3 regions of the Providencia sp. 6390 genome follow, and region 1 is predicted to be linked to each of the others. Evidence: predicted binding sites of a transcription regulator. Region 1 holds the regulator's gene; each other region holds the start of a gene.
What was found. The regulator PurR, encoded in region 1, represses purine synthesis genes. The targets are predictions, from matches to a motif close to CANGCAAACGTTTGCNTG.
Positions count from the first base shown of each region.

Region 2: the regulator PurR is predicted to act here: its motif matches at 1,145-1,162, upstream of cvpA (colicin V production protein).
Region 3: the regulator PurR is predicted to act here: its motif matches at 5,154-5,171, upstream of purL (phosphoribosylformylglycinamidine synthase).

Region 1 covers NZ_JBYVYL010000004.1:317,105-328,062, forward strand. The annotation lists gene AC3Z9T_RS11130 (MATE family efflux transporter) at 1-300, opposite strand, end outside; gene AC3Z9T_RS11135 (riboflavin synthase subunit alpha) at 583-1,239, shown strand; gene AC3Z9T_RS11140 (putative quinol monooxygenase) at 1,379-1,666, opposite strand; gene AC3Z9T_RS11145 (helix-turn-helix transcriptional regulator) at 1,693-2,448, opposite strand; gene cfa (cyclopropane fatty acyl phospholipid synthase) at 2,682-3,830, opposite strand; gene punC (purine nucleoside transporter PunC) at 4,178-5,401, opposite strand; gene punR (DNA-binding transcriptional activator PunR) at 5,524-6,429, shown strand; gene purR (HTH-type transcriptional repressor PurR) at 6,433-7,458, opposite strand; gene cydH (cytochrome bd-I oxidase subunit CydH) at 7,729-7,812, shown strand; gene sodB (superoxide dismutase [Fe]) at 7,886-8,464, opposite strand; gene AC3Z9T_RS11180 (Grx4 family monothiol glutaredoxin) at 8,935-9,282, shown strand; gene rnt (ribonuclease T) at 9,370-10,011, opposite strand; gene gloA (lactoylglutathione lyase) at 10,228-10,635, opposite strand; gene AC3Z9T_RS11195 (DUF1289 domain-containing protein) at 10,908-10,958, shown strand, end outside.
Region 2 covers NZ_JBYVYL010000001.1:325,610-336,567, forward strand. The annotation lists gene folC (bifunctional tetrahydrofolate synthase/dihydrofolate synthase) at 1-363, shown strand, start outside; gene dedD (cell division protein DedD) at 369-1,037, shown strand; gene cvpA (colicin V production protein) at 1,217-1,720, shown strand; gene purF (amidophosphoribosyltransferase) at 1,735-3,252, shown strand; gene AC3Z9T_RS01605 (UbiX family flavin prenyltransferase) at 3,548-4,120, shown strand; gene AC3Z9T_RS01610 (hypothetical protein) at 4,159-5,535, opposite strand; gene AC3Z9T_RS01615 (TIGR01777 family oxidoreductase) at 6,168-7,070, opposite strand; gene yfcD (NUDIX hydrolase YfcD) at 7,412-7,954, shown strand; gene AC3Z9T_RS01625 (M24 family metallopeptidase) at 8,191-9,426, shown strand; gene AC3Z9T_RS01630 (DUF3311 domain-containing protein) at 9,445-9,642, shown strand; gene AC3Z9T_RS01635 (sodium:solute symporter family protein) at 9,639-10,958, shown strand, end outside.
Region 3 covers NZ_JBYVYL010000001.1:131,789-142,746, reverse strand. The annotation lists gene AC3Z9T_RS00775 (TonB-dependent siderophore receptor) at 1-902, opposite strand, end outside; gene purL (phosphoribosylformylglycinamidine synthase) at 1,183-5,070, opposite strand; gene mltF (membrane-bound lytic murein transglycosylase MltF) at 5,444-7,132, shown strand; gene tadA (tRNA adenosine(34) deaminase TadA) at 7,138-7,647, opposite strand; gene leuE (leucine efflux protein LeuE) at 7,940-8,587, opposite strand; gene AC3Z9T_RS00750 (XRE family transcriptional regulator) at 8,785-9,252, shown strand; gene AC3Z9T_RS00745 (YfhL family 4Fe-4S dicluster ferredoxin) at 9,627-9,887, shown strand; gene acpS (holo-ACP synthase) at 10,311-10,694, opposite strand; gene pdxJ (pyridoxine 5'-phosphate synthase) at 10,694-10,958, opposite strand, start outside.

The DNA.
Region 1 (10,958 bases):
AAGCGATAAGAAGAATGCTAACCACAGCCCCTGCTGCACTTGATTACCAATTAAATTACGGCGGCCTGAGCCATTCATTTGTGCGACAATAGGCGTCAGTGCCATTAAAAGGCCTTGGCCAAAAAGAATAGCTGGTAACCAGATAGAAAACCCGACTGCAACCGCTGACATCTCAATTTCACTGACACTACCTGCCATAACTGTATCCACAAAACCCATCGCAGTTTGTGAAAATTGGGCAAGAATGATCGGAATGCCGAGAGCAAGCAAGCTACGCGCTTCTGTAAAATATTTCTGCACGCATACACCTTTAGAGTAATAAATGCTAATAAAAAGAATATAAAGAAAGAAATGCCAATGAATTACGATAAATCAAATACTTATTGTTAACATTATATTCTAACTCTTTTAATAGTATTAGCCAATGACTCTGAAGGATGAATTTCAAACAAAGGCATTTATGGACATGTAAAGCGCGAAAAATCGACTAATTATCGCTATCAACAAACCACTCAAATCAGATAGATCTCTCAAAAATGTCAGGTAAACTGAGTCTATCAATTCAAACTACTGAGAATCATTATGTTTACAGGTATTGTTCAGGGCACGGCCCCAATTATTGAAGTTACAGAAAGAGCCAACTTTCGTACCCATGTAATGAAATTTACGCCAGAACTGTTAGTTGGTTTAGAGACCGGTGCTTCTGTTGCACATAATGGTTGCTGTTTAACAGTCACTAAAATCGAAGGTGAACAGGTCAGTTTTGATTTAATTAAGGAAACACTTAGGCTGACCAACCTTGGTGAACTACAAGTTGGTGATGTGGTTAATATCGAAAGAGCGGCTAAGTATGGTGATGAAATTGGCGGTCATGTCGTTTCAGGGCACATTGTTACCACTGCTGAGATCAGTAAGATCTTCACTTCAGAAGATAATCATCAAATTTGGTTGTCTATTTATGACAAATCATTGATGAAATATATTTTGCATAAAGGGTTTGTTGCAATTGATGGTATCAGTTTAACGGTCGGTGATGTAATTAATAATCGTTTTTGTGTGCACTTGATCCCTGAAACGTTAGCAAGGACTACATTAGGGGCAAAACGTTTAGGTGATAAAGTCAATATTGAGATTGACCCGCAAACTCAAGCGATAGTTGATACTGTAGAGCGTATGTTATTGCAAAAAGAGCAAGAGAAAAAAGCGCAGCAAGCCGTGTCACAAGAGAGTGACGTTTAACGTTACTCACTAAAAAATGCTATAGCACCCGTATTATCGCGGTGTTATAGCATTTAAAAGTTGGGGGGGTAGGGCAAGCCCTGTGTGCTATATATTTACTGATAGATATTGATCCTATACCTATCACTAATTTGTTTAGTTAAACACTTTGCTGGTAATTTTCGCTGAAGTTAATTGAAATGCTGGCATTATCACGTTCAATCGCTTCGACTAAACGTTTAAAATGTTCTGATTTCTTATGCATTTCAAGGGCAGCAGTACTCTCCCATTCTTCAAAAACGATATAACCATCTTCTTTAGTAATAAGGTCATATTTGATGCATCCTTGCTCACGTCGACTTAATTTTGCTAAATCTTTGATGATGTCTTTAGTTAAAAATCCGTTTTTATTTTCCGTTGTGATCTGTGCATATACAACAATACTCATTCCGTTCTCCTTATGTGTATTGAGAACTATCTTAAAGTTTGCTTAGCGATTGTATTGTAAAAAAACGAATAATCGGACTTTAAGAATGCGGATGGGGTCATCGTAAAATATCGTTTAAAATCACGGTAGAAGTGAGATTGGTCATAATAACCCGTTTCTAGCCAACGGTAGGTATCCTGTTCTTTCAACATGGCTTTAAGTAATTGTTCTAAACGGCAATTAATCTGATATCTTTTAGGTGTGATGCCATATTCTTTCAGAAATTCTTTTTGTATAAAACGTGCGCTATATCCCATTTCATCGGCGACATCAGTGATCTTTTTAGTGGGGTTGCGATAAAGAATATTGAGAATTTCATCAATTAATTGAGGCTGCTTCAATGACTTAGTATGAAGAAAGCACTCTAATAATCCTTTAAAAGATGAGCTAGCCAAATCTTGATACCAAGGGTCTTGCCAAATATCAGCTAGGGCAGTTGGCTTATCAGTGTATGATAAGGTTCGTTCTGGGAGCAAAAAACGCACTGCATCATGACGAACACGTAGTACCATTAACTTAGCATTGTTCGGTTGAGCGGTAAAAGTATCAATTCGAGGGATAACCAGTTGGTATTTACTGGTTTTGGTATGGTTTTCTGTCGACAAACTTAACTCTTTGGATGAAATCCAAATCTCCGCGCCAGTACCCGGAAATACTTTTATCGGTACCGTAAATTTCTTCAGGATTAAAACTGAACTGATAAAACCATTCAATTCAGCAGGCGGATAGTACTGTTTGAGCATAGTTCACTCATAATGAGTTATGTGATTAACCCATGATAACGATTTTTAAGGGAAAAACTAATTAAAATAATATTTATGGAGATTTAAGGCGCCATATAAAAATATATACGCGTTATATTTCAAGTTGCAGGTTTGTTGACTGTGCTCAGTTATGCGAATCACATAGTTTATCTATGCACTACCTACCTGCATCTCGAATTATTCAGTGTATAGCACCTTAAATTAAATACGAATTACCGTGGAACGCGTATTCCACCTTTAGCACCTTTAGGGCTCCAAAGAATTTGCCATAATTGAATATCCCTAGCTCTAAATGCGCCAGCACATGAATTTAAATAGTAAGTAAACATGCGCTTGAAGCGAGGGGTATAATTACCACTAAGTTCAGGCCAACTATCTAAAAACCGCTGATACCATGCCATTAATGTTTTATCATAATCAGAGCCAAAATTATGCCAATCTTCCATAACAAATTTGCCTTCACTGGATTGGCCAATATTCTCAATAGAAGGGAGTACCCCATTTGGGAAAATATATTTGCCAATCCATGAGTCGACATTCACTTTATTTTTATTTGAGCCAATAGTGTGTAATAAAAACAAACCATCATCTTTAATGTTTTTACGTGCTACATCAAAATAAGTCGAATAGTTTTTAGGGCCTACATGCTCAAACATACCGACAGAAACGATACGATCAAACTTATCATTTAATTCACGGTAGTCTTGTAAAATAATATTAACGTCCAGCCCACTACAACGTTCTTGAGCTAATTTTTGTTGCTCTTTAGAAATAGTAACACCAGTCACTGAAGCGCCATAATAGCGTGCAGCATAAGCGCTAAGTCCACCCCAGCCACAACCAATATCAAGTAGACGCATGCCCGGTTCTATTTGTAGCTTCCGGCAGATTAAATCTAATTTATTAATTTGCGCTTGCTCAAGTGTGGTTGCTTCATTCCAATAGCCGCAAGAATATTGCATATAAGGGTCTAACATTAGGGTAAAAAGATCATTACCTAAGTCATAGTGTTCTTCCCCTACAATCCAAGAACGCTTTTGAGTTTGCAAATTTCTTAGGCGCGCCATCGCGACTTTCATTATATCGGTAAGGTTATTGGGTAATTTAGTGTCAAGCTTGGCGTGTAATACTTTATAGAAAAATAGATCAAGACGCTCGCAATCCCACCAGCCATCCATATAACTCTCACCGAGACCAAGAGAGCCTTTTTGCAAAACTCTTTTAAAGAAATCGGTATTATGTACTTGAATATCAAATGGGCGTGAACCGTTTACTTCGATGCCTGCTTGGCTTAATAACGATTCTGCAATTCTTTGCCAATTTGAAACTTTACTTTTGGTTTCATCTACACAAGTGCTCATATGCTCTCCAACTTGAGATGAAGGTTTTTGAGATAGAATTCCAACTTGCTGAAAGTGTAGGAGCTGCGAAGAAATAGCTTCGCAAAGACAGGGCTTGACTAATACCGGAAAGCCCTGATTACAGTATTAACTCAAAAATCACTTCGGACTAACTACTCTCCGAGTATAGAAGTGATATTTTTATTTAACAATGGCGAAAAATGTCACTTTAGGCAAAAAAGTAGAATTTAGAGTAAATACGCATAATTAGAGTTTCTAATAATGTCTAGAAGATCTGATAAAGAGTATCAAGTTAGGATTTTTCACTAAAATCAGCCACTAAAATGCAGTGGCTGATAAAAAAACAGTTATTGAGGCTGGTATTCAGAGGTTTTTTCGGTGGATTTAGAATGATCTTTTGTATACTGCATAAAATAACCGATAACCATCGGAATGATTGTTACAGCCATGACACCTGTGGTGGCTAATAGTGGGTCAAAAGGTAGTGCTGAGACTAATAAACTAGCTAAAAAACATAATCCAAGTTGCAATGAATTCTGTAAAGCGGCTGCTTTACCACTGGCTTGTGGGTAAGCATTCAATGCTTTAGATACCGCTATTGGATAAGATGCACCATTCATGGCCGCCATAAAACAAAATGGAATTAATATCATGGTGAGTGTAGGCGTAGTATAAATAGCCATTAAAAATAAAATAGCCATACTGATTGCATAGCCCACCAACAATAATGGAAATAACACATCAGCACGTATTTTGATTAAGACAAAGCGACAGCCATATCCACCGACAATAAATGCTAATGTTTGCGGGATATAACTCAAACCAATATCTGCTGGGTTAAAACCCATATTGCGCAAAATAAAAGGTGACCCTGTCAGCCAAGCAAAGAAACCTGCACTACAAGAGGCATAAATTAAAACATTACCACTAAAAATACGTGAGCCTAGTAAAGTGAAAAAGGAAATTGGTTTATTTTCTGTTTCGTCAGTAGTGATGGTTTTTGGTGTCACTTTTTTCAACAACAGTGTTGGGATTAATAATAAAATACCTACAGCCATTAAAACGACAAAAATAATTTCCCAATCGTAGTGCTCTAGTACCCATGCACCTAATAATGGTGCTAAAGCAGGTGATAGGGCAACTAAAGGCATAATTGAAGCAAATACTTTTTGAGTGCTTGCTGCGTCATAACGGTCAATGACTAGTGCTTGCCAAAGAACAGCTGCACTACAAACCCCTACCGCTTGTAAGAAACGCAAGATCAGTAACTGCGTTGCGTCTGTTACCCAAAGAATGCCGAGGCAACTGAATATAAACAGCGATAAACCAGCAATTAAGATTGGCTTGCGGCCAAGTTTGTCAGAGAGTGGTCCCCATAGTAGCTGTGCGAAGGCAAAACCCGCTAAGAAGATGCTTAAGGAAGCGCTAATTGCGCCTTCGGTGGTGTTTAACGTGGTTTGCATTGAGCCAAATGCAGGTAGATACATATCGATGGCTAAAAACCCTAACATACTCAATCCAGCAAGGTAGAGCATAAAGCTTGGGGAGTTTTTCGTCACAGTATTTGTCATGGCAGCTTACTTTCTAGAATTTACAAAATTGTTAACAGATGCACTATTGTATAGGCTGTATTTTTACATTGTGAAACGGTAATATTTGGATCCTGCTATCAAATTTTTTGAAAGGTATAGTTATGTGGTCAGCGCATGCACTAGAAGTGATTGATGCGGTTGCAAGAACGGGGAGTTTTAGTGGTGCCGCCGAGGAGCTACATCGCGTTCCATCTGCAATTAGCTATACAGTTAAACAAGTAGAGGAATGGCTTGCTGTACCGATATTTGAACGTCGTCACCGAGATGTGATATTGACGGAAGCAGGCGAGATATTTATCAAGCAAGGTCGCTCAGTTATCAAAAAAATGGCACAGACACGTCATCAGTGCCAACAGGCGGCAAATGGCTGGAGAGGGCAATTTAGCATAGCTGTGGATTGTATTGTTAAACCTCAGCGGACGCAGCAATTGATCTTAGATTTTTATCGTCATTTCCCTGATATTGAATTATATATTCACCCTGAAGTCTTTAATGGCGTGTGGGATGCTTTGGCGGATGGTCGTGTTGACGTGGCAATTGGTGCAACGCGGGCTTCCCCTATTGGCGAACGTTACAGTTTTCGAGATATGGGGTTTATGTCATGGTGGTGTGTCGCCGCGCCGAATCACCCATTAGCACAATTTGAAGGGAAGCTAGCGGATGACCAGATGCGTGATTATCCAAGCTTATGTCTTGAAGACACCTCAAGGAGCCTCCCCAAAAGAGATACATGGGCGTTAGATAACCAGCGTCGCCTTGTCGTGCCTTATTGGGAAGATGGCATGGCCTGCCTTGTTAATGAACTGTGTGTTGGAATGGTTCCTGAACATCGAGCAGCTCCTTATTGTGCAGAAGGTAAATTGATTCCACTACAACTGTCGCAACCTTTTCCGCCAAGCCCTTGTTGCTTAACGTGGGTTGAAAAGAATACATCACCAGCGTTGAGTTGGTTGCTTGAATACCTTGGCGACAGTGAAACTCTCAACGCTGAGTGGTTAGCGCCATAATAATTAGCGGCGATAATCGATATATGGCCCATCAGCTACAGAACGGCGCTCGACTAAACGTGGGTGTACTTCAATGGTTTGTGCATCTTCACGTTTATTGACGATACGGTCGAGTAGCATAGTAAAAGCCATTTGGCCTAGGCGTTCTTTTGGTTGGTGGATAGTCGTGAGAGCAGGGGTAAAATAGCGTGCATTACGTACGTTATCATAGCCAATGATCGAAATATCTTGTGGAACGCGCAGCCCCATCTCATCAGCAGCACAAATAGCACCCATAGCCATAATATCACCGCCACAAAAAACAGCAGTTGGTTTTTGCTTATTACTCAAGATCTGCATCATGGCTTTATAGCCTGATTCTGGCTCGAAATCCCCTTGAACAATCCACTCATCACGTAAAGTGACTTTGGCTTCTTCCATGGCTTTTTGGAAGCCAGTGAGACGACCAATACCGGTGTTTCGTTCAAGTGAACCGGGGATCACACCGATATCTCGGTGGCCTCGGTCAATCAAATACCGACCTGCAAGGTAGCCACCATGAAATGAATTATCAATAATACTATCAGTAAAGTCACCGCGTGATGTTCCCCAATCCATGACCACCATTGGAATATTGCGGTAATCCTCTAACATATTAATGAGTTTTTCTGGGTACTCAGAGCACATTACTAGAAGGCCATCAACACGTTTTTGAGCAAGCATTTGCAGGTAGGCTTGTTGTTTGCCTAAGTTATTATGTGAGTTACAAAGAATAAGGGTGTAACCTTTTTCATAACAACTGTTTTCCACGGACTCAATAACTTCTGCGAAATAAGGGGCTTCGCTCGATGTGGCAAGTAACCCAATCGATTTGGTATGGTTAACTTTCAAACTACGAGCAACAGCACTTGGCGAATAGTTGAGTTCTTTTATCGCGGCCCAAACAGCAGCCTTAGTATCATCGGCTACGAAGCGCGTTTTATTAATTACATGGGATACGGTTGTGGTGGAGACACTAGCGCGCTTCGCCACATCTTTAATCGTTGCCATGGGGGAAAAAAACTCCTGACCAATAATCGGTCTTGTTATGAATACTTATTAAAAATTACCAGCATATTGAGGCATAGTCGTTTAACTGGCAATAATTTAGCGATTTGTTATGGATTTTGTCTGATCTAGCGCAAAAACAAAAGAAATAATTGATGTTATAACCTGTGATATAGACACTGGTTTTTATAAATCGTCATGTCATACTTATTTAACCTTATACAATATAGGGTCAAATGGCGGGTTAACTGTTCGTTATGATGAGAGGAACTCATGGATACAGATTTTAAATTCGGATTATTGGCAGCAATAGGTTCTTTGGCAGTGATCATCGCATTTGCGGTACATATTTTTTAGTTTTGCCTTTTAGTCATCAAAGGTAAGATCACAAAGGGCGAGCATCGCTCGCCCTTGATGTTGATAAAATCAATTAAGCGAGATTTTCTTCAACAAATTTCCAGTTCACGAGTGACCAAAAGTTTTCTAAATATTTTGGACGCGCGTTACGGTAATCAATATAGTAAGCATGTTCCCAAATATCAACAGTCAGCACAGGCTTATCATCACCAGAGATTGGTGTTGCTGCGTTAGAGGTGTTAACAATAGCTAAGTTACCATCCGCTTTTTTCACTAACCAAGTCCAACCCGCACCAAAGTTTTTGATTGCTGCATCAGTGAATTGTTGCTTGAATTCAGCGAATGAGCCAAAGGCTTTGTTGATAGCATCAGCAACTTTGCCTGTTGGTTCGCCGCCTGCATTTGGCGCTAAACAGTGCCAATAAAAAGTGTGGTTCCACACTTGTGCGGCATTGTTAAAAATACCTGCATCCGAAGTCTTAATGATTTCTTCTAAGGATTTACCTTCGAAAGCCGTACCTTTTACTAGGTTGTTTAGGTTAACAACATAAGTATTGTGGTGTTTACCATAGTGGTACTCTAAAGTTTCTTCAGAAATATAAGGTTCTAAAGCATTTTTAGCATAAGGTAGAGCGGGTAGTTCAAATGACATTGCGTACTCCTTGTTTGCGTTTTAAACAATACGTATGGGTATGATGCTCGAAATTGAGCGAATAATTATTTTTCAATCATGCACGTAATAAGTGGTGTGCAGTATGTATTATTTTCTAGCCATTATAGCATTATACCACATCAAAAATGTGGGCATGTGTGTCATCGTATTATATTAACAAACTAAACATATAAATACATAGAAAAATCATAGGGATAATAAATTTCAAAAATCTATAAATGAGTTTGTTAGAATAAAGTTAATTTAAGTTAATTGTCTTTAAAAGACTGCAATAGAAAAAATGCCTTTTTCTATTTGAGGGTGCTATAGTAATGCCCCTGTAAAACTGGCATATTGTATGAAACAATATGCAGTCATCTTTTCGGTCAAATATTCTCGCTTAGTAACAATTGCCATTTGCAATTGTTTACTGACTGCAAAACCAGCACCCAAGTTTTAAGGAAGTAAAAATGACGACAATTGAAAGAATCGAACGCCAAATTAAAGAAAACCCAATTCTGCTGTATATGAAAGGCTCTCCTAAGCTTCCTAGCTGTGGTTTTTCTGCTCAGGCAGTTCAAGCATTATCTGCTTGCGGTGAACGTTTCGCTTATGTCGATATTCTGCAAAATCCAGATATCCGTGCAGAGTTACCAAAATATGCTAATTGGCCAACTTTCCCGCAACTGTGGGTTGACGGTGAATTAGTGGGTGGTTGTGACATCATCATGGAAATGTATCAGCGTGGTGAGTTACAAGCACTGATCAAAGAAACGGCTGATAAATACCGCTCAGCTGATGAAGCGAATGCAGAGTAATTTCTTCATTAGGCCCTAAATAATAAAAAAAACCGTATTAGCCGTTGATCGGCTAATACGGTTTTTTTGTACCAAAAGGTTAAACGATTATTCTTGTTCGGCTAATGGCCACCCACCTAACTTCTTCCATTTATTGACTAATTCACAGAAAAGTAAAGCGGTACGGTTAGTATCATAGAGCGCCCCGTGGGCTTGTTTACCATCGAAAGGGATCCCAGCAGTAACACAGGCTTTCGCTAAGATGGTTTGACCGAAAACTAAACCACTGAGTGCTGCAGTATCAAAGGTTGCAAATGGGTGGAAAGGGTTGCGTTTTAGGCCTGCACGCTCAGCAGCATTCATTACAAAGCTATGATCAAACGTTGCATTGTGAGCCACTATAATGGCACGATTACAGTCGGTATTTTTCATGCCTTTGCGTATCATTTTAAAAATAGCATGGAGCGCATCATATTCACTGACAGCTCCACGTAGCGGGTTTGCTGGATCAATTCCTGTAAACGCTAAGGCTGTAGGCTCTAAATTTGCACCTTCGAATGGCTCGACGTGAAAATGGAGTGTTTCATCAGGCGATAACCAACCTTCTTTATCCATTTTTAAGGTAATGGCAGCGATCTCAAGTAGGCCATCAGTTTTGGCATTGAACCCACCGGTTTCAACATCAATGACAACAGGGTAGTAACCCCTGAAGCGACTAACCAGTGCGTTAGGATTATTTTTATCAGACATTAGACATTCATATTAGAGTTTCTGGTTGTTGGTTATTATGCCAAATCCAGTGAAATTTTGCATATGCTCGTCATATTTCAAGTTACAGCGCTTTTTTAAGCTATTATAGCTGGTGCGGTTATGCGTTCTTTAATGCTTCTCGCTGCATCTTGAATTATTGAGAGTATAAAACTAGGCAGTAATATTTATTGCCTAGTAATTAAAAGCTTGAATTGATTAGTTACCAAGACCTTTACTTGCGCTTTTATTTTCAATCAATTCAATTTTATAGCCATCAGGATCTTCAACAAAAGCAATAATAGTACTACCACCTTTGACTGGGCCTGCTTCGCGGGTCACATTTCCCCCTGCATGACGAATATCTTCACAGGTTTGAGCGACGTTATCGACACCGAGAGCAATATGGCCATAGGCTGTGCCTAGTTCGTAGTTATCAACTCCCCAATTATAGGTGAGCTCAATAACAGCACCTTCACTTTCATCACTGTAACCAACGAACGCTAATGAATATTTATACTCAGGATTTTCACTAGTACGCAGTACTCGCATGCCTAACACCTTAGTATAAAAATCAATTGAACGTTGCATATCCGTCACACGTAACATGGTATGTAGTAAGCGCATAGAAGACCCCTTAAAAGTAACTGAGTGAAACTGAATCATTTTAACGATTAATATAACGTATCTTTACACTTGAGCACAACGAAATGGGTTTATACTCTTAATGTCTTTAGGTTGCAGTATTGTTAATTAAACTGACATCTCGTTACCTGTACATTTTTCCATCATTTGGTTGCACTCGAATTATTTGGCTTGTTTTTACTGAGTAAATGATAGATATAATCACATTTATGGAGTATATCATTGTTTAATGTTTATCGTTAGGTGGTATCAACATGGCGGAGCAACTCGAGTTTTTTGAAATTCAAAGCCCTTGTCGCGGAATA
Region 2 (10,958 bases), on a different contig from region 1:
GATGTGGCTCATAACCCACATGCAGCGGGTTATTTAGTCACTCGCTTAGCGCAGCTACCTTCAGTTGAAGGGCGTCGTACTCGTGCAGTGGTGGGTATGTTAGGTGATAAAGATATTCAAGGCACGTTGACTTGTCTAGCAGAGCAAGTCACTGATTGGTATGTGGCACCATTAACTGAGTTTCGTGGTGCGCCTGCGTCACAATTGAGCCAATATCTGGATTCACCAAAAGTATTTGGGTCAGTTGATGAGGCATGGCAGCAAGCTTGTCTTGATGCAACAGAAAAAGATATCGTGATTGTTTGCGGTTCTTTCCATACTGTTGCTCATGTAATGATGTTGTTAGATCAAACAAAAGGATAGAGTCGGTGGCAAGTAAATTTCAGAATCGTCTTGTCGGGGCCATTGTTTTAGTGGCTGCGGGGATCATTGTGTTACCCGCACTACTTGATGGTGATAAGAAATACAATGAAAATGAATTTGCGGCCATACCTATTATTCCAAAGCCGGGTGACGAGCAAGATATCGAGGCGATTGCCCCTCTGACTCAGTCTTCAACGTCAGGTGCAGCATCAGAAGCCATGTTATCTGAAGCGATTTCTGAGCAAAAACAGGATCAGCAGCAGCGCGAACAGCAAACTGCACCTACATCGCCAGAAAAAGTGGTTACCCCAATTGAACAACCTAAAAAGCCAGAGCCAAAACCAGAACCTAAACCTACGCCAAAACCTGAAGTGAAGCCAGAGCCGAAGCCAGAACCAAAACCTGAGCCGAAACCTGAAGTTCAAGCTCCACAGGGGAAAGCGTTTGTGGTGCAGCTTGGTGCATTGAAGAATTCAGTGAAGGTTGAGGAAATTGTCGCGAAATTACGGTTATCTGGATATCAGGTGTATACCGTTCCATCACGACCAGTGAATGGGCAACTAACACGAATTTTTGTTGGACCAGAAGCTTCACGGCAGCGGTTAGAAAGTGCTCTGCCTGAACTGCGTTCGATAACGGGGTTACAGGGTGAAATCAGGGCTTTTAAACCATGATATTAAATTAGGAATATCATAAAAGGGTCGAGTTTTTAACCAATTGCAGCGGCGAATATGAATTTTTCTTTTCGCCGTTGGTTTTTTTAAATTGTATGTAAATTGGTTACGCAAACGTTTTCGTTTTCTGTTAGAATGCACTCCAGCCACTGCCGTGGGTGCGAATTTTGGAATGAGATATGGTCTGGATAGATTACGCAATTATTGCCATCATTGGCTTCTCGGCACTGGTAAGCCTGATCCGTGGGTTTGTTCGCGAGGCTTTATCACTGATAACATGGGGCTGTGCATTTTTTGTTGCAAGTACATTTTATCCTTATTTAGCAGAGTATTTTACGCGCTTTGAGGACGTACTAGTAAGAAATGGCATCGCTATTGCTGCATTATTTATTGCGACATTAATTGTTGGTGCAGTAGTTAACTATGTGATTAGCTCTTTAGTTCAAAAAACTGGCTTATCGGGTACAGATCGTGTTCTGGGGATCTGCTTCGGTGCGTTGCGTGGTGTGTTAATAGTATCAGCGTTATTGTTTTTCCTTGATACGTTTACACCACTTCCTCAAAGTGAGGACTGGCAACGTTCGGAACTTATTCCGCAGTTCAGTCATATAATCAGGTGGTTCTTTGACTACCTGCAAAATGCGTCAAGTTTCCTACCGGAGAACATCTCTCCGTCTGGCTGATGAGGAAAGACTAAATGTGCGGTATTGTCGGTATCGCCGGTGTATCACCGGTCAACCAATCGATTTATGATGCCTTAACGGTGCTTCAGCATCGTGGGCAAGATGCAGCAGGGATTGCTACCATTGATGGCAAAAATAATATTCGTTTACGTAAAGCGAATGGCCTCGTCAAAGATGTCTTTGAAACGCGGCATATGCTTAGACTGCAAGGTTGCATGGGGATTGGCCATGTACGTTATCCAACAGCGGGTAGTTCAAGCGCATCAGAAGCACAGCCCTTCTATGTGAACTCGCCTTTTGGTATTACCCTTGCTCACAATGGTAATCTGACAAATGCGCATGAACTTACGCGCCGTTTATTTGAAACCGCTCGTCGCCATGTTAATACCACCTCAGACTCTGAGATCTTATTAAATATATTGGCGTATGAATTAGACCGTTTTGACCATTTCCCACTTGAACCCGATAATGTGTTTACTGCGGTTGCTGCCATGCATAAAAGATTGCGTGGGGCATATGCATGTGTGGCATTGATTATCGGTCATGGCATGTTAGCGTTTCGCGATCCTCACGGTATCCGTCCATTAGTATTAGGGCGTCGTGTACTGGAAAATGGCGCAGAAGAGTATATGGTTGCTTCAGAAAGCGTTGCATTGGACACACTAGGCTTTGAGTTCTTACGTGATGTTGCACCCGGTGAAGCGGTATATGTGACTGAAAAAGGTCAACTATACACTCGCCAGTGTGCAGAGAACCCGCAATTAACGCCATGCTTATTTGAATATGTTTATTTTGCTCGCCCAGACTCTTTTATCGATAAAATATCGGTGTATAACGCAAGGTTGCGTATGGGGCAGAAATTAGGCGCAAAAATTGCCCGTGAGTGGGAAGATTTGCATATCGATGTGGTGATCCCAATTCCTGAAACATCCTGTGATATCGCCTTAGAAATTGCTCACATCTTAGATAAACCGTATCGCCAAGGTTTTGTGAAAAATCGCTATGTTGGCCGGACATTTATCATGCCGGGGCAGCAGGAGCGCCGTAAATCAGTACGTCGTAAGCTGAATGCTAACCGCGCTGAGTTCCGTGATAAAAACGTACTATTAATTGATGATTCAATTGTACGTGGTACAACTTCAGAGCAGATCGTTGAATTGGCACGTGAAGCGGGAGCAAAGAATGTTTACTTTGCTTCTGCGGCACCAGAGGTTCGCTTCCCGAATGTGTATGGTATTGATATGCCAAACGCTAATGAGTTAATTGCTCACGGTCGTGAAGTCGATGAAATCCGTAAACTGATTGGTGCTGATGGTTTGATTTTCCAAGATCTCAGTGATTTGGTGGATGCTGTTCGCGAAGAAAATCCTGAAATCAGTGAATTTGAATGTTCAGTGTTTGATGGTATTTATGTGACGAAAGACATCGATCAAGCTTACTTAGATTACCTAGAAGATTTACGTAAAGACGATGAATTAAAAATTAAAGATCACAATGAAATTGAGAACCTAGAGATTTATAACGAAGGTTAATTATTTTTGATTTCAAGATAAAAACCAGCCTGTGGATTTAGATTATCCATTTTAGGCTGGTTTTTTATATCAGATAGATAATCTGTTTTATATTAAATAATAATCATTAAAATAAATTAAAAGTTTTTCCTAAAAATAAGATTATGTTTATTATTCATTTTATACCGTTAGAAATTACGATATGCTAATCAGTTAACATCATTAGCATTGGCGATCTAATTGATAGATTTGACGGTTTTTAACGATAAAAACTGTTATGATTAGCTCTGCATACTATCGTTTTAAAGAGGGCGGCATGAAAAAGCTAATCATTGGTTTAACTGGTGCGAGTGGTGCCATTTATGGCATTAGGCTGTTAGAGGTTTTAAAACCAGTTAATAATGTGGAAACGCATCTCGTGATGAGTGCTGCTGCTCGCCAAACATTAGCGTTAGAAACTAGTTATAGCGTAAAAGATGTCCAACAGTTGGCTGATCATAATTATGATAGCCGTGATATCGCTGCTGCAATTTCATCGGGCTCATTTCGCACGGCGGGTATGGTGATTATGCCATGCACGATGAAAACACTTTCAGGTATTGTACACAGTTATACTGATACGTTAGTCACCCGTGCAGCTGATGTGGTATTAAAAGAAGGTAAAAAATTAGTCTTGGGTGTACGTGAAACACCATTGCATCTCGGCCATTTGCGTTTGTTAGTGCAAGCAGCAGAAATGGGTGCTGTGATTATGCCCCCCATGCCTGCTTTTTATCACCAGCCTCAAATAATTCAAGATATTGTTGACCAAACGGTAAATCGTGTTTTAGACCAATTTGATATTCAATTGGAGCAAGATTTATTTAACCGTTGGCAAGGTGGTAAGTAGTATAGTAAGAACATTTTATCCAACGATAAACAAAGAAATTAATGAGCTATTTTTATTGACCTAATCCTACTACCAAACATTGATTTTATCTTAGGATCGATGGTGAAGTTATCCATTACTTTGTCTATATGATTGCTCTGTGATTTATCAGTCTTTGTATCAAAATGACCACTTTCTGTAGGTTCTGTTAGGGGTTTTTGTTTTGTTAATATTTTATTTTCAGTAGATATTCTGTTGGGGAATATTGGCTTATATTTTTCATCATTTGTTATATCTTTTACTGTGATTGGTTGTGTATTTTCAAATTTAATAAATTGAATTGAGTAATCAGAGCTGTCATTATTTTTTGAGAAATCATATGAGCTTTCATACTTCTTAACAAATTCCTCTAAAAAGTTAGCAAAATTAGAAAATTGTGTGAATTTAATAATTTCAGTATTTGGATTGAAGAAAGCATAGTTTTTATTTCCTTGGCTATCTTCTCTGACACCAATTGCACATGCATGATTATTGCTACAAAAAATATAATTTTGCTGATGTTCTTTACTATTTTTAAGTTTCAGTATGAAATCTTTAAGATCTATCTTTTCTCTATTCCTTATACTACTAAAAACATTATTACCAGCATTTAAATTAAAAGCTTTATTCATTTCTTTATAATCATTAGCTAAATGACTCAAGTTATGGTCAGATATGATTTTAACGAGATTATAGATATCTGTTTTTGAGAGTTTTTCTTTTTTAAAATCTATATTATTTTTCAATTCATTAATGCATGATGTCGGTAAAGTGGCGGCATTTAATGATGTATTATTGGTTTCTAAACAAGAGATAAAACTATCAATATCCAGTTTTATTTTCTTTATGTGATCTTCACATTCTTTAAAGTAATAATGAGTTCCCTTGGATTTTAAGTTTAGTGTTAATATTTTATCTAGCAGAATATAAGTTTCTTTTTTGATGTTATTTTTATCAATTGTATTCTTCAAGCTATTTTTTGTATTGATCAAGTGGTTGAAGTAATTGGAAATATCTAATTTGTTTGTTTTGATGTGTTGGTCTTGTATCGTCATGACTTCTTTTATTAGTTGTTGAGAATGAATGTCTTGTAGCTGAGTTTTTTCTCCTTTTTTCGCTGTGTAAATTTTACTAGGATCGAAACCTTTTGATGAATCAGATAAACTTTCATTTATTTTGTTAATGAAAGCTTGGTAATTATTAATGAATTTCTGTTCACTATTATTATTGTAGTGATGTAAAAATTTAGTAGAAAAACCAACGCAGAAACCGGGGAATTTTTTATTGGTGCTGGATGCTCCTAATAGCTTTTCTTTAAATGAATTATGTTCAGCCATTAGGGTCAAATATGTTTGCTTAAATGGAACTTTATTTGAACTTGTTAAGTTGATAGTCATTTTTATTCTCTAAGATTGATTTTTTTAATTATAATTAATCTTGTGACAATGAATTTTAAATATTGGCCTAGAAAATTTATAAATTAGACGTGTTTATCTAGTATGTGTTTTTAGTATAAATACAATCTTGCAATATATTTTCTGGGGTTATTGGTGTGGGATTTTTTATCTGACATTTCATGGAATATCAAAAAATATATTCAGCCTTAAATAAGACTGAATAGAATAATCTATTATTGATAAGCCAAGGTTTAATACCGGATGCGCTATTATTATTTTGCATATTATGAATACCAATATTCATGAGCAGTAAAAATAAAAAACAAAAACCAATCAGAAAGGAAATATAACTGCAGGATCCATAAGCTAATATAAATAATCTTTTCATATTAATTATCACCCATTGCAATTAGTTAATAATTTAATGTTCAGATTATATATGGCTCAATATTTAAAAAATTAAATCTCAATATTCGATAATCACTGTGATTAATTAACTGCATGACTTTTTATCTGCAATTATGTTTATACTCTATATAATTCGAGATACAGTCAGTATACTTTAACAAAAAGCATTACGGTTTGAAGTATGGCGAGTGAATAGCCATACCTATTGGCATGGCTATTTATTGTTATTGGTTTTTAAACAAGTCTTCTAAGGCAATTCTCAATTCAATAAATTCAAATTGAAAACCCGCTTCTTCTAAACGTTTTGGGATGGCCTGTTGGCCACCAAGCACTAATGCGGCAGCTTCGCCTAATATAGCTTTGATCGCAAAGGCAGGGGTACGAATAAATGCAGGTCGGCTAATAACTTCGCCTAAAATAGCTGAAAATTGGTCATTATGAACAGGGTAAGGGGCAGTCATATTAAATGGACCTGATAATGCGTTATTATCAAGTAAAAAACAGATGGCATTTACCATATCATTGATATGGATCCATGGCATAAACTGTTTACCATGTCCTATAGGGCCACCAGCACCCATTTTAAAGATAGGCAGTACTTTTGCGAGAGCACCACCATTCAACGACATAACGACGCCTGTGCGTAATATGCATACCCGTGTTGTTGCTGATTGGGCATTTTGTGCAAGTGCTTCCCAATGCTGACATAAGTAATGGGTAAACTCATCGTGGGGTTGTTCAAATTCATCAACAACGGCTTGCCCTTGATCCCCATAATAACCAACCGCAGAGCCAGATAAAAAAGTATGCGGTGGAGTATCACTTGCCGCAATTAATTCAGTTAAGCGTTGAGTTATTACCCAGCGGCTTTCACATAATATTTTTTTCTGCTCATCAGTCCAACGCTTTTCAGCGATAGGCTCGCCTGCAAGGTTAATCACTGCATCAAAGTCATTAAGATTTTGTTTATCATGCAGTGAAGTCCAACACTCAACCGCTTTACAGAAATGGCTGTAAACTTTTTGTGGAGAGCGGCTTAATACAGTTACCTTATCCGAACGCGCCACAAGTCGCTGAACGAGAGGAGTACCAATCAATCCTGTACCGCCAGTAATAAGTATCCGCATAATCGCCTCCTGTGAAAAATGGGACTAATATTGAGCCTATTTGTGCTAACTATAGCAGTTGCGAAATAAATTTGTTGGCGTTGTTAACAATTTTGTGAAAATGATTTCATAACGATATGATAAGTGAAAGGTAATTCACCATTACTGCGAAATGAACACTCAAATTTATTGCTGTTTACTTGCAAGGGGGCAATGAAAAGCATACCTTGTTATGTGCTCGTCATGTCTCATCGTTGAATGTTGAATTATGTCGGGTATATAGACTATTTGCTTGGCCGTTTTCGGTAAAATTCTATGGCATAACAACTGTACTTAACAGGCTGATAAAAAAGGTTTTAAGGATGGAAGAACAAACCGAGGTGGTTGAATGGGTCGATATTGTTGATGACAACAATGAAGTAATCGCTCAAGCGACTCGTAGGCAGATGCGTGCTGAAAACTTACGCCATCGTGCAACTTATATTGTTGTCCATGATGGCATGGGCAAAATTTTGGTGCAAAGACGAACTGACATCAAAGATTTCTATCCAGGCTATTTGGATGCAACAGCTGGCGGGGTGGTCACCCAAGGGGAGAATATTCTTGATTCCGCAAAACGCGAAGCACAAGAGGAACTTGGCGTTTCTGGAGTGCCATTTGCGGAGCACGGCTTATTTTATTATGAAGGTGACAATTGCCGTATTTGGGGGGGCTTATTTAGCTGTGTTAGCCATGGCCCATTTGCCTTGCAAGAATCAGAGGTTGTTGAAGTCAGTTGGTTAACACCTGATGAAATTAGTGCCCGCTGTGATGAATTTACCCCTGACTCGTTGAAAGCACTCTCTTTATGGCTAACACGTAATAATCAATTCGATAAAGCCATTTCCTGCGCTGATAATTTATAGAGGCACGAATAAATCTCCTATAAAAAGGGCTAAATATCGAAGTAATTTCAAAATGTTAATGCTTCATGTTAGTCCTTTTAACTCTAACTCTTCTTATTACTTATATAGTGTTATCTAGAATAAATTATAACTATTGGTTATAAATAGTAGAAAGATTAATTGCTATATTCATTCCGCAGAAAGCTTGCTTGATGGGCGCGGTATTGATATTCAGACATCACCTGAGAAATTAAATAATGACAACATATAAAGATATATCTTTCTTGAAACAACAACACCTTGAGAATGTCACAAATAAAGCACGTCAAATCATGGAGCGAGATGGTATCGAAGCACTGGTGGCAACGGTTGGTGATAACTTTTATCATCTAACTGGGTTTGCGAGCTTCTTTATGTATACCTTTAGGCAAACGGGCACGGCTATTGCCGTCATTTTTCGTGATCCGGCAGTAAAATCTCTGGTTATCATGAATGAATTTGAAGCAGCAAATTTGCAATTAGAGATGCCTAACGCACATATTGTGACGTTTCCTATCTGGGTTGATGTCGATGATCCATACAACCCTGAAAATGGTAAAGTGATAAAACCAAGACCTATTAATAGCCCAATTGAAACTATTTTTAGCTTATTAAAGGATGCTTTAACAGAGGCTGGTGTGCATGGCAAACCCGTCGCTATTGAATTAAACCAAATTAGCCATATCGGCAAAGTGTGGTTAGATAAAGTGATCCCCGAGCTCAATTTAGTGGATTCCGCACCATTATTTAATGAACTGCGAATGATTAAAAGTGAGTGGGAAATTATTCAATTACGAAAAAGTGCAGAAATTACTGAGGCAGGTATTCAAGCGGCTAGTGAGTTAATCAAAGTGGGTTGTACTTCCGCAGAATTAACGGCGGCGTTTAAAGCGAAGGTAATGCAATATCCTGAAACTAACTATAGTCGTTTTAATTTGATTTCTGTGGGCAGTGATTTTTCACCTAAAATGCTTCCTGATAATGTGCCAGCCAAAGAAGGTGATTTAATTAAGTTTGATTGTGGTGTCGATGTGGCAGGCTATGGTGCAGATATCGCAAGAACGTTTGTGGTGGGTGCAGCAAATGACAAAGTGGTATCACTTTATCAAACGATCCAGAAAGGTCATGAATATATGTTGAGCCGTGTTGCACCGGGGGTGCAATTAAGTGATGTATTTAATGACACCATGGCATTAATTCGTTGTTCTGGTCTGCCTTACTATAACCGTGGTCATTTAGGCCATGGAGACGGTGTATTTGTTGGGTTGGAAGAAGCGCCGTTTGTGAGTGCGGCAACAACTGAAGTATTCAAAGCAGGTATGGTGATGAGCCTTGAAACGCCATATTACGGCATTGGAGTAGGAAGTATTATGATCGAAGATATGTTGTTGATCACCGAGGACGGGGTAGAAATGCTGAGCCACTTACCGCGAAGTTTGGTTTCTCGTGGTTAATCATCAAGGAGCTTATCAATGAAATGGTATCATTTTTTGATCGTCTTTCCTTTGCTGGCGCTAACGGTAGGTGTTTATTATGCCAACCGTGTGGAGCCATTTGTCATGGGTTTGCCGTTTTTAATGTTTTGGATTGTTGCTTGGGTGGTGATTAGCGCATTGATTATGTTGCTAATTAACGTATTAGATTCTAAACATAGTAAGGAAGAACAATGAGCTCAGCACTGGTTGTGATTACGCTGTTTTTCCTCTTTAGTATTTATCTTGCACTTCGTGCCAAAAAAGGCAAAACCATGGATCACGAAGGGTGGTCGGTTGGTGGTCGCAGTTATGGCGCATTATTAGTCTTTTTACTCAGTGCAGGTGAGATCTATACTACTTTCACCTTTTTAGGGGGAAGTGGTTGGGCGTATGGAAAAGGACCCGCAATTCTTTATACCTTAGCCGTCAACGCATTTATGGGGATCTTTTTATATTGGGTACACCCACGAGTTTGGCGATTTGCTAAAGAAAATGACATCAGAACTATTTCTGATTTTTTTGGTGCGAAATATCAGAGTCAAGGCTTAGCACTGCTCGTGAGCTTAATTTCTATTGCGGCGATGGTGCCTTTATTTGTATTACAACTTAAAGGATTGGGAATTATTGTTTCTCAAGCTTCTTATGGTGCGATCCCTGCGGATATGGCAATTTGGATAGGGATCATTGCTGTTACGCTGTTTGTGATGATTTCAGGTATACATGGCTCTGCGTGGACTTCCGCTTTAAAAGATTTGATGATCTTACTGGTGGTGCTATTTATCGGTATTTATATTCCATTACACTATTATGGTAGCTTTGGTGATATGTTCCGTGCGATCGATACGGCGAGTCCTGGGTTTTTAACTTTTTCAGATAAAGGGCTGAACATTCCTTGGTATATTTCCACCATTTTCTTATCGGTAGTTGCCTATTTTTGCTGGCCACATTATATGGCAGCAGTATTTACAGCAAAAAATGAGAAATCATTGAAACGAAATAGTATTTTAATTCCTGCTTATAGCTTGATTATGCTATTTGCATTCTTTGTTGGTTACGCCGCAATATTGCAAATTCCTCATCTTGATGGTTCGCAAGTCGACATATCGTTATTTGAAATATCTAAGGCGACTTTTTCACCTGTGATTGTGGGGTTAATTGGTGCAGCAGGGATGTTAACCGCTTTAGTGCCGGGGTCGATGTTGTTATTAACAACATCGAATATGTTAGCGGGTGTGGTACAAAAAACGCTCAATGTCAGTGAGGAAAAGCGTCAATCAGGTATTTATGCACGCTTTATGGTACCGTTGGTGGCTTTGGTTAGTTTGTATTTTATTTTTCACAGTAACGATACCTTGGTGGCAATAATGTTACTCGGCGTGAATATTGTTGCACAGTTTTTCCCAGCGTTATTGATGAGTTTTAGAAAACATAATCCAATGTCTGCGGCTGGAGCGATTACGGGTATTATTGCTGGCGTTGTTTTCCTTGCCGTTACTTATATTGAACACATC
Region 3 (10,958 bases), on a different contig from region 1:
ACTTCGTTACTGTCATAACGACGCTGGAACCATGCATACTTAAAACCAGTTTCCCATGTTTCATCAAATTCATAGCGATATTCTGCATTGAGACGTTTATTTTTACCCCATGCATGGTTCGCTTCATCATCGATCCTGACATTGTAAGGAATACTAATGGGCTTACCGTCGACAAAAGCTGTACCGCGGTCATAAGGCACATCAAATTTATACTCTGTATACGAAAAATTAAATGAAGACGAATCACCTAACCAACTAATCGAAGGTGCAACTAATGTATGTTCATTTTCACCGAAGTTACGCCAATAATCTTCATGTTGCCGTTCTGCAATCAAACGAAAAGCAAACCCGTTGCCCAAAGGACCTGTCAAATCGACACTTCCCGTACCGCCGCCATGGCTATTGGTTCGCCCGCTGATGCGTCCTTGCCATTGATACTCAGGCTTTTTAGTCACTAAATTGATAATGCCGCCAGGGTTGAGAATGCCATAAAGCAATGATGAAGAACCTTTGAGTACATCAACTCGCCCCACCGTGGCATCCATTGCTAGGCCTTGGTTACTACGCACTCCATCAATAAAAATAGAACCGTCTGAATTCGAGCCAAAACCACGCTTAACAAAACCATCTTCAATACCGCCCAAGGTATTTCCTTGTGTTACCCCACTAACAAATTTAACCGCATCATCAACCTTGGACACACTGTAATCATTGATCACCTGTGGCGTCACAATACTAATAGACTGTGGCGTTTCATTGCGCGAAGTCAGTGTTTTCAAGGTTGAATAAACATTATCACCGCTATAACTTTCATCTGGTGCAGCAGTGACAACCAGCACATCATTGCTTGAGTTATTAGTTGATGATTGAGTAGCCAAAGCAGCGCTAGCAGGAAATAACATGACAAAAACAGAGCAATAAACCCACGAAAAACGTCGTTTCGCCGAAGAAACAATGACTGATCCCACGATGTAACTCTCTTATCAAAAAAAGTATAACCAAAAAAGAAGATAGAAATGATATTGATAATAATTACTATGCGCAATAACTTGATGAGGTAAAAACAAATAAAATGAGTGATAAGAGATAAGGCTGGTAAACTGACACCATTTATTACAGATAAAAAAGGCTGCAACGCACTGCGCTGCAGCCTTTTTAACAACTTAAACTAAACTAGCTTATTTAGCCTAATTGTTTACGTGCATTGCGGAAAATACGCATCCAAGGGCTATCTTCACCCCAATTTTCTGGATGCCATGAATTACTCACTGTGCGGAAGACGCGTTCAGGGTGCGGCATCATAATCGTTGCTCGGCCATCGGTTGAAGTCACAGACGTAATACCCTTCACAGAACCATTCGGGTTAGCTGGATATTGTTCAGTCACCTGCCCATAGTTATCCACAAAACGCAGTGCCACCAGCGAACTATTTTCCAATTGCTGAATGTGAGCTGGGTTACGTGCTTCAACTAAACCCTCACCATGCGAAACTGCAATTGGCATACGTGAACCTGCCATATCTTGTAATAATAATGATGGGCTTTTCGCGACTTCAACTAAGCTAAAACGAGCCTCAAAACGCTCAGAACGGTTACGAACAAATCGAGGCCATAAATCTGCGCCAGGGATCAATTCATATAAGTTCGACATCATCTGACAGCCATTACAGACACCAAGCGATAGTGTATCTTGACGCGCAAAGAAAGCAGCAAATTCATCACGAACACGTGAATTAAACAGAATTGATTTAGCCCAGCCTTCACCAGCACCTAATACGTCACCGTAAGAGAAACCACCACACGCTACTAATGTTTGGAAGCCCGCTAATGACAGATTTCCTGACAACAAATCACTCATATGCACATCGACGGCATCAAAACCTGCTCTGTCAAATGCAGCAGCCATTTCGACATGCGAGTTCACACCCTGCTCACGTAGTACTGCCACTTTAGGGCGTGCACCTGACGAAATATAAGGAGCTGCAATATCATCAGCAATATCAAAAGTTAACTTAGTATTTAGACCTGGATCTTGGGTGTCCAACTTAGCATTATGCTCTTCATCAGCGCACACTTCATTATCACGTAAGCGCTGCATTTGCCATGTTGTCTCTGCCCACCACTGGCGCAATGTACTACGTGATTCACGATAAACAACAGTGTCACGACTATTAATCACCACTGCATCGTCTTGTGTCGCAGTTCCTAAATAATGCACACACTCAGCAAGCCCTACATCAGCAAAACATGCTTCGACGTATTGTCTATCTTGCTGTTTAATTTGAATAACAGCACCGAGTTCCTCATTGAACAAAGCGGCTAAAATATCTTCATCAAATTCGCTAATATCGACATTGATGCCACAATGACCAGCAAATGCCATTTCTGCCAATGTCACAAACAAACCACCATCAGAACGGTCGTGGTAGGCTAACAATTTTTGTTCTGACAGTAAGTTTTGGATTACAGTAAAAAAACCAGACAACAACTGAGGATCACGGACATCAGGTGCTTTATTGCCTAATTGGCGATACACCTGTGCCAATGCTGAGCCACCCAACGCATTATGACCTTGCCCTAAGTCAACTAACATTAAAGCAGAATCAATACCGGTTTTTAATTCAGGTGTCACGGTCAAACGTACGTCTTCAACACGACCAAAGGCACTGATTACCAATGATAGTGGTGATGTCATTTCACGCTCTTCGCCATTTTCTTGCCAGCGTGTTTTCATTGACATCGAATCTTTACCGACAGGGATAGTCAAACCAAGCGCAGGGCATAGCTCTTCACCTACTGCTTTAACCGCTTGATAAAGGCCTGCATCTTCCCCTGGGTGACCCGCAGCAGACATCCAGTTTGCAGACAATTTTACTCGCTTAAGATCTTGCACATAAGCACAAGCAATATTGGTCAACGCTTCGCCCACCGCCATGCGTGCAGAGGCGGCAAAATCCAACAATGCAACAGGTGTTCTTTCACCAATTGACATTGCTTCGCCATAATAGCTATCAAGGCTGGCAGTAGTCACGGCACAGTTAGCAACAGGGATCTGCCATGGACCAACCATTTGGTCACGAGCAACCATACCTGTTACTGTACGGTCACCAATGGTGATCAAGAATGTCTTTTCAGCAACAGCAGGAAGATGCAACACACGTTTTACTGCTTCATTTAAATCGATCGATGTTCTATCTAGCGCATCTGGCTGAGCTTTCAACGTGCTAACATCACGCAACATTTTTGGTGTTTTACCTAATAACACATCAAGTGGCATATCGATAGGCTGATTATTGAAATGCGTATCTTTCAATACCAGTTCACGTTGCTCAGTTGCTTCACCAATAACTGCAAAAGGTGCGCGTTCACGCTCACAGATGGCAGTGAAAAGCGTCATTTGCTCAGGAGCAACCGCTAATACATAACGCTCTTGTGATTCATTACACCACACTTCGAGTGGGCTCATACCCGGCTCATCATTTAAAATTTTACGTAGCTCAAAACAACCGCCACGACCGCCATCACTCACTAATTCAGGCATGGCATTCGATAAACCGCCTGCACCAACATCATGAATAAACAAAATTGGATTATCATCACCGAGCTGCCAACAATTATCGATCACCTCTTGGCAACGGCGTTCCATTTCAGGGTTATCACGCTGTACTGAAGCAAAATCTAAATCGGCATCTGATTGGCCTGATGCCATTGATGAGGCAGCGCCTCCGCCCAAACCAATATTCATTGATGGGCCGCCAAGAACGATCAGTTTTGCCCCAACAGGGATTTCGCCTTTTTGAACGTGATCAGCACGAATATTACCGATCCCTCCCGCTAGCATGATTGGTTTATGGTAACCGCGTAGCTCTTCGCCATTATGGCTATTCACTTTTTCTTCATATGTACGGAAGTAACCTAAAAGTGCAGGACGGCCGAATTCATTATTAAACGCCGCACCACCTAATGGGCCTTCTAACATAATATCGAGTGCGGTCACAATACGTTCAGGCTTACCAAAGTCCTCTTCCCAAGGCTGCTCAAAGCCAGGGATCCGTAAGTTAGAAACAGAGAAACCCACTAAGCCAGCTTTCGGTTTTGCGCCACGGCCTGTTGCGCCTTCATCACGAATTTCACCACCAGAGCCAGTTGCGGCACCCGGCCAAGGTGAAATTGCCGTTGGGTGGTTGTGCGTTTCTACCTTCATCAAAATATGTGCGTCTTCTTGATGATAGCGATACGTGCGACCATCTGGTTCAGGGAAGAAACGTCCTACAGAAGAACCTTCCATGACTGCGGCGTTGTCTTTATAAGCCGACAATACGTAATCAGGTGTTGTTTCAAAGGTATTTTTAATCATTTTAAACAGCGATTTAGGCTGCTCTTCACCATCAATAATCCAATCTGCATTAAAGATTTTATGGCGACAATGCTCTGAGTTTGCTTGTGCAAACATATACAATTCAACATCTGTTGGATTGCGTTTTAGCTGATTAAAGGCGGCGAGTAAATAATCGATTTCATCGTCAGCGAGGGCTAAGCCCATTTCTAGGTTCGCTTTTTCAAGTGCTGAGCGACCATTAGTAATGATATCCACCACTTTCATTGGTGTAGGTTGATGATGAGCAAAAAGCGCTTGAGCTTGCTCAAACTCACTGAAGATGCTTTCCATCATACGATCATGTAGTAATCCCGCAACTTCAAACCACTGTTGCTGCGATAACCCTTCCGCCTGCACATAATAGGCAATACCACGTTCAATGCGTTCAACTTGTGATAAACCACAGTTGTGGGCAATATCTGTCGCTTTAGATGACCAAGGAGAAATGGTGCCTGGTCGTGGAGTGACTAAAATTAATTTGCCAAAAGGCTCATGCTCTGTGAGAGAAGGACCATACTTTAGCAAACTACGCAGTTTGCCTTGCTCGCTATCACTTAGAGGCGCTGACAATTCAGCGAAGTGCATATATTCAGCATAGATATCCATAACAGGAAGCTGTTTTTCAGCGAACAGCGCCAAAAGGCGAGTAATACGAAATGCTGATAGAGCAGGTGAACCACGCAAAATTTCCATAGTCTTAATTTCTCTCATTTAAACGCCAGCCCTGATCATAAAAGCAGGGGAACCGGAGCACATTATAGAGCAATGTGCATCAATACGAAACCGTTTGCGTGACTAAAAATAAAGCAAACTGTTAAATATTATTAGGAGTGAAATAACACGATATTGGTTGCACAGATCATAATTGTTGAGCAAAATGTCCAAATACTGGGAATATAACCATTACTTATAATAATTTTACTATTACAACACCCATGATTTTCCGAACTACAGGCGGAAATAAAAATACCGAATACCGCCCTCGTGATATGATCCGGATAACAGCTGCATTGATTAAGTAAGAACAATAATATGCGGTACAAGGGTTTACATATGAGATACATTTTTGAATAACATCAAGGTCAACTATTTAATCATTGTGATTGTGGCATTGCTTGCTGTGCTTATTATTGGGCTTAGTATTCGCTGGCCAAGTACGCCAAACAATCAACTTAATCAAATCATCTCTCGAGGTGAGTTGCGGGTGAGTGCAATCAGCTCCCCCCTCATTTATCTTGATGATGACGCTAATCTACATGGCTTTGATTATGAACTTGCACAGAGTTTTGCTGATTACCTTGGAGTCAAGTTGGTTATCACCATGAGACCGACGGTTGAACTTATTTTTAGCGACCTTGAAAATGAACAAGCTGACATCGGTGTTGCAGGGCTGCTTTATAATAAAGAACGGCTACAAAAAATGAAAACAGGCCCGAGTTACCTCAATGTCACGCAGCAATTGGTTTATCGAAAAGGCTCAACTCGACCTAAAAGTTTTAATGATATCAAGGGTAAATTCGTTGTTATGGCAGGCTCGGCTCATGCCAGCACATTAAAGTCATTAAAAGAAACATACCCAAATCTAATATGGGAAGAAACGACCGATTTCACAACTAACCAGTTATTAGAAATGGTAGCTGAAGGCTTGATTGATTACACACTGGAAGACTCTATATCTGTGGCTTTACAACAGCGTATACACCCCGAAATTGCGGTGGGATTTGATTTAGTGGATGATCATGCCGTCACTTGGTATATGAAAAGACTGAATGATGACAGCCTCAATGCAGCATTATTGGACTTTTTCAATACCAGTAATGAAGTTGATCTATTAGCGAGACTGGATGAAAAATTTTTCAGCCATGTTGGAGCGTTCGATTATTTCGATACTATTTCATTTATCAATGCAATCAATAATAAGCTACCTAACTACCAGCCCCTGTTTGAAAAATATGCAAGTGCTGTTGATTGGAAGTTGTTAGCTGCTGTTGCATGGCAAGAGTCACATTGGGATCCCCTTGCAACTTCACCAACGGGTGTTCGTGGGCTAATGATGCTTACCAAACCAACGGCTGAAACCATGGGTATCTCAGATCGCCTCGATGCAGAGGAAAGTATTAAAGGGGGCGCAGCTTACCTTGAATACTTAATGCAACGGCTACCCGTCTCTATTGCTGATGATGATAGGATTTGGTTTGCTTTATCTGCCTATAATATGGGCTATGGTCATATGCAAGATGTTAGAAAGCTGACTGAAATGCAAGGTGGTGATCCTGATCGCTGGCTAGATGTAAAATCGAGGCTACCGTTACTCACACAGAAAAAATATTATTCACAGTTGAATTATGGCTATGCTAGAGGCCATGAAGCCTATCGTTATGTAGAAAACATCCGCCGTTACCATCAAAGTTTAGTTGGTTATTTACAAAATCAAGATAAAAAACAACGATCATTAGCTATCGCGGAAAAATCATTGATTTTATTTCCACCACTCGTAACACCAAGCCAAGAAGATTTGCCAGCAAAGAGTGAAGAAGAACTTAAGACGGCTCCTAAAATAACAGAGGTCACTCAAGGGAACGCACAGGAAAAAATTAGCCTAAAATACGTTGAATCCACTCAGCCTCAGTACAAATTGCCACCAATTTCTCCTCCTAGCGATAAGCTATCTTTGGGGCAATATTTTCTTTCCGTCAACCCTGATAACGATATAAAAAAAGAGAGCGAGTCAGTTAATCAATACCATAGCCAATGATTTATTTAATTATGTTCATTGCTTTGATTCAGCGAACGTTTTAGCGCTTTTTTCTGTGCCCTTCTCATTTTAAAAAAAGCGCTAAGCATTAAGGAACAGTTTTCTTCTAACACTCCACCTGTCACATCAACATAATGATTTAAACCAGGTCGTTCCATAATATTAATAAACGAACCACATGCGCCAGTTTTAAAATCTTTCGCGCCGTAAACTAAACGACCTATACGACTATGGATCATTGCGCCTGCACACATTATACAGGGTTCTAAAGTAACATAGAGAGTTGTATCTAATAGTCGATAATTACTGAGCGCCTGCCCCCCTTGTTTTAGTACCATTATTTCTGCATGAGCCGTTGGATCATGATTTTCAATGGAACAATTCCAACCTGACGCAATTAGTTGGTTATCTTTAACAAGCAAAGCGCCTACAGGGATCTCACCTGCATCTTGAGCATTTTTAGCTAATTCCAAAGCACGCTTCATCCAATATTCATCAACGTCTAATTGCGTCACACTAACCTCTTAACAGTATTTTTAATAAATTATACTGAAAATAATTGGAGTTGAATAATGTATCGATGATAACAGATGGAAAATTGACTTAAGTTGCCACCAAAACAATCAAAATGGTAACAACTTAACCGATGATATGATGCGATGAGCAGTACTAGTTGTATACTCGTCATACTTCAAGTTGCAGCGTTGTTGACTACGCTCACTCGCACTAGTCACCTACTTATGTAGGCTCCCAGCGACTCATTCACTTGTCGCCTAACTGCACCTCGAATTATTTAGAGTATATACTTTAATTACTAAAGATAGCCAGTTTCGCTGCAAATCCCATAAAGAAAGTTCCAACCGTACAATTACCTAATTTAGCTAACACTTGTTTTTCACGTAAAAAACGAGCGATTAAATAACCACTAAAGATAAGTAAACTGAGGTACATAAAACTAACAAGTTCCAGAATTGATGCTAGCACTAAATATGGCACCCAAGCATGACTATAGCTAAAATCAATGAACTGAATAAAAAATGAGATATAAAATAAAATCGCTTTCGGATTAGTTAAGCTCAAAATCAAAGCACGTGTGAAAATTTTTTCAGATTTAACAATAACTGGCTCATCATCAGCTTTAGCTACTTTTTTCTGCCAAAAGGTTGCATAAAGGATCTTACAGCCTAAATAGAGTAGATAGGCCGCGCCTAAATAACGTACAATCATAAACAGCGTAGGTGATGCTTTAATCACTGATGCAACACCAATGAATGAAAGAAAAATCAACGCTGCATCACCAGTAAAAACCCCCAGTGCAGCCCGATAGCCAGCTCGAGTTCCATATGAAGTACTTGATTTTAATACATATAAGGAATTTGGGCCTGGCACAATGATAATTAAAACTAGACCTGCTAAATAGGTCCAGAAGTTTAACACACCAAAACTTTCAAACATGATAATGACCCTATAGTTTTTTGTTTATTATTAACATAATATTCTAGCAATGTGAATATTAAATTGTTTCATTATTTTTTAATTATTTATATATATGAAATAGACTAATAACAAACATTATTTTCAAATGATTTTTAATTTAATAATATGAATGCGCTTAAACATTACTTCATTAAATTGAAAATTAAGGAATCACAATGGGATTTTCACAAAATATATTTGTAGATGGTATTTTCGATCAGTTCTATCCTTCTAATGTTGTTTATACAACATCGACTAAAAAAACATATTTCCTAGGACATACAAATCAAGACTTCGCTTATTATATTTATAACATGAATGATAAAGGTTCTATTGAAGGAGCAACTTCTGTTATTAAAGGAAAATTCTCAGCTTACCTTAGTAACCTCCAGACAATGATAGATGTAGTAACAGCTAAACAATATATTTTTGGTTTTAATTTAGTAGATAAATCGATCCAGTTTTTTAGAGTACTAGATACTGGTAATCTTGAGCAGCTTTATGAATTGACCATATCTAATCCAAATTCAGCAGCTAGGACGGCATTGTATTATGCGATTAATGGTACTATATATTACTACTATCAAAACGAAAAAACGAAAGGCTGGGAAATTAGCCGAGTAGTCTTTACTGATATTAAATAAAACCTAGTGTGAAAAATAAGATAGCCAAAATCAACAGATTAATTAGGCTATCTTATTTTTAATATATTCAAATAACATTTGAATATTTAGTCGAGTAAAATTAAAGCATGGAGAATTTAAACTAACATAGAATTAATTTATCTAAAAAATGGTATTTTTGAATAAATCCTTTTCAGCTACAGAGCTCTTTGCTATTAAAGGAGAAGGCTATTTTATAAGTGTCGGTGAAGGCGGTAGTTATCGAGTGTATGATAGTAAAGTGATAAGTGTAATATAACTATACTATTTCTTTTCAAATTACTATTTAATTTTTTGATTTGAGTGTATAATAGTCGCTTCATTTGTATCACAGTCAACAGATTTATCCAGCTAACATGGCACTACTAATCACCAAAAAATGTATCAATTGCGATATGTGCGAACCTGAATGCCCAAATGATGCAATCTACATGGGCGATGAAATCTACGAGATCGATACAAACCTTTGTACCGAGTGTGTTGGTCATTACGATAAACCAACCTGCCAATCCGTTTGCCCAATCACTAACACTATTATCACCGACCCTGCTCATATTGAAAGTCAAGAACAACTGTGGGATAAGTTCGTGATGATCCACCATGCCGATAAAATTTGATAAAAAATTACAAACTCACAGATACTGATGACTGGTATTCACTCAACAATCGCACTGTTCTCAGTCACTGTGTTTTTCTGCCTTATAAAATCATCCCCTAATTTTATTACCGCAGCTTAATTGTTGATAGCTAAACCTCATCTACCAACAATTCAACTGCGTATATACTCGTTATACTTCAAGTTGCAGTGTTGTTGACTACGCTCATTCGCACTAGTCACCTACTTATATGGGCTCCCAGCGACTCATTCGCTTGTCGCCTAACTGCACCTCGAATTATTTTGAGTATAGTTGCCATAGTTTAGGTTGCGACACTCTTTGTTAAACCCATAAAGTTAGCTAAATCCGCCGTAAACCCGTAGTACAGACGGTAGCGGCCTGAGAAGTGAGAAGCTTCGCCGTTTACGGCGAAGAGCAGTCACTCTATATACTTTCAATAATCACTGTTGCTGCAGCATAATGCCGCTCATCAGTTATTGAGACATGAAAATGTGTAACCCCCATTCGGTCCGCTAGCTTCTCGGCTTCACCCGTTAGCGTTAGTAATGGCTTGCCTAGTGGGTCATTGGTCACTTCAAACTGATTAAATGCCAAACCATTGCGAATACCAGTCCCTAACGCTTTAGCTGCCGCCTCTTTAACCGCAAACCGTTTAGCCAAAAAACGAGCTGACTGAGATTGTTGTTGAAACTGCTTAAATTCATTTTCAGTTAATATACGCTTAGCTAAATTATCACCAGAGCGCTCTATTACTGCTTCAATTCGAGCAATTTCAACAATATCTGTTCCAAGGCCAACAATAGCCATTAGTAACGAGCTTCTCTTAATAATTTTTTCATATCTGACACAGCATCCGCTAAGCCACTAAACAATGCACGACCAATAATTGCATGACCAATATTAAGTTCATAGATTTCAGGCAGTAATGCAATACGCTGAACATTATGGTAGGTCAAGCCATGCCCTGCATTCACTTTCAGACCTTTACCCGCTGCATAAGCAACACCATCGCGAATACGCCGGAACTCCACTTCTTGCTCCAGTTCAGTTTTCGCGTCTGCATAAGCACCT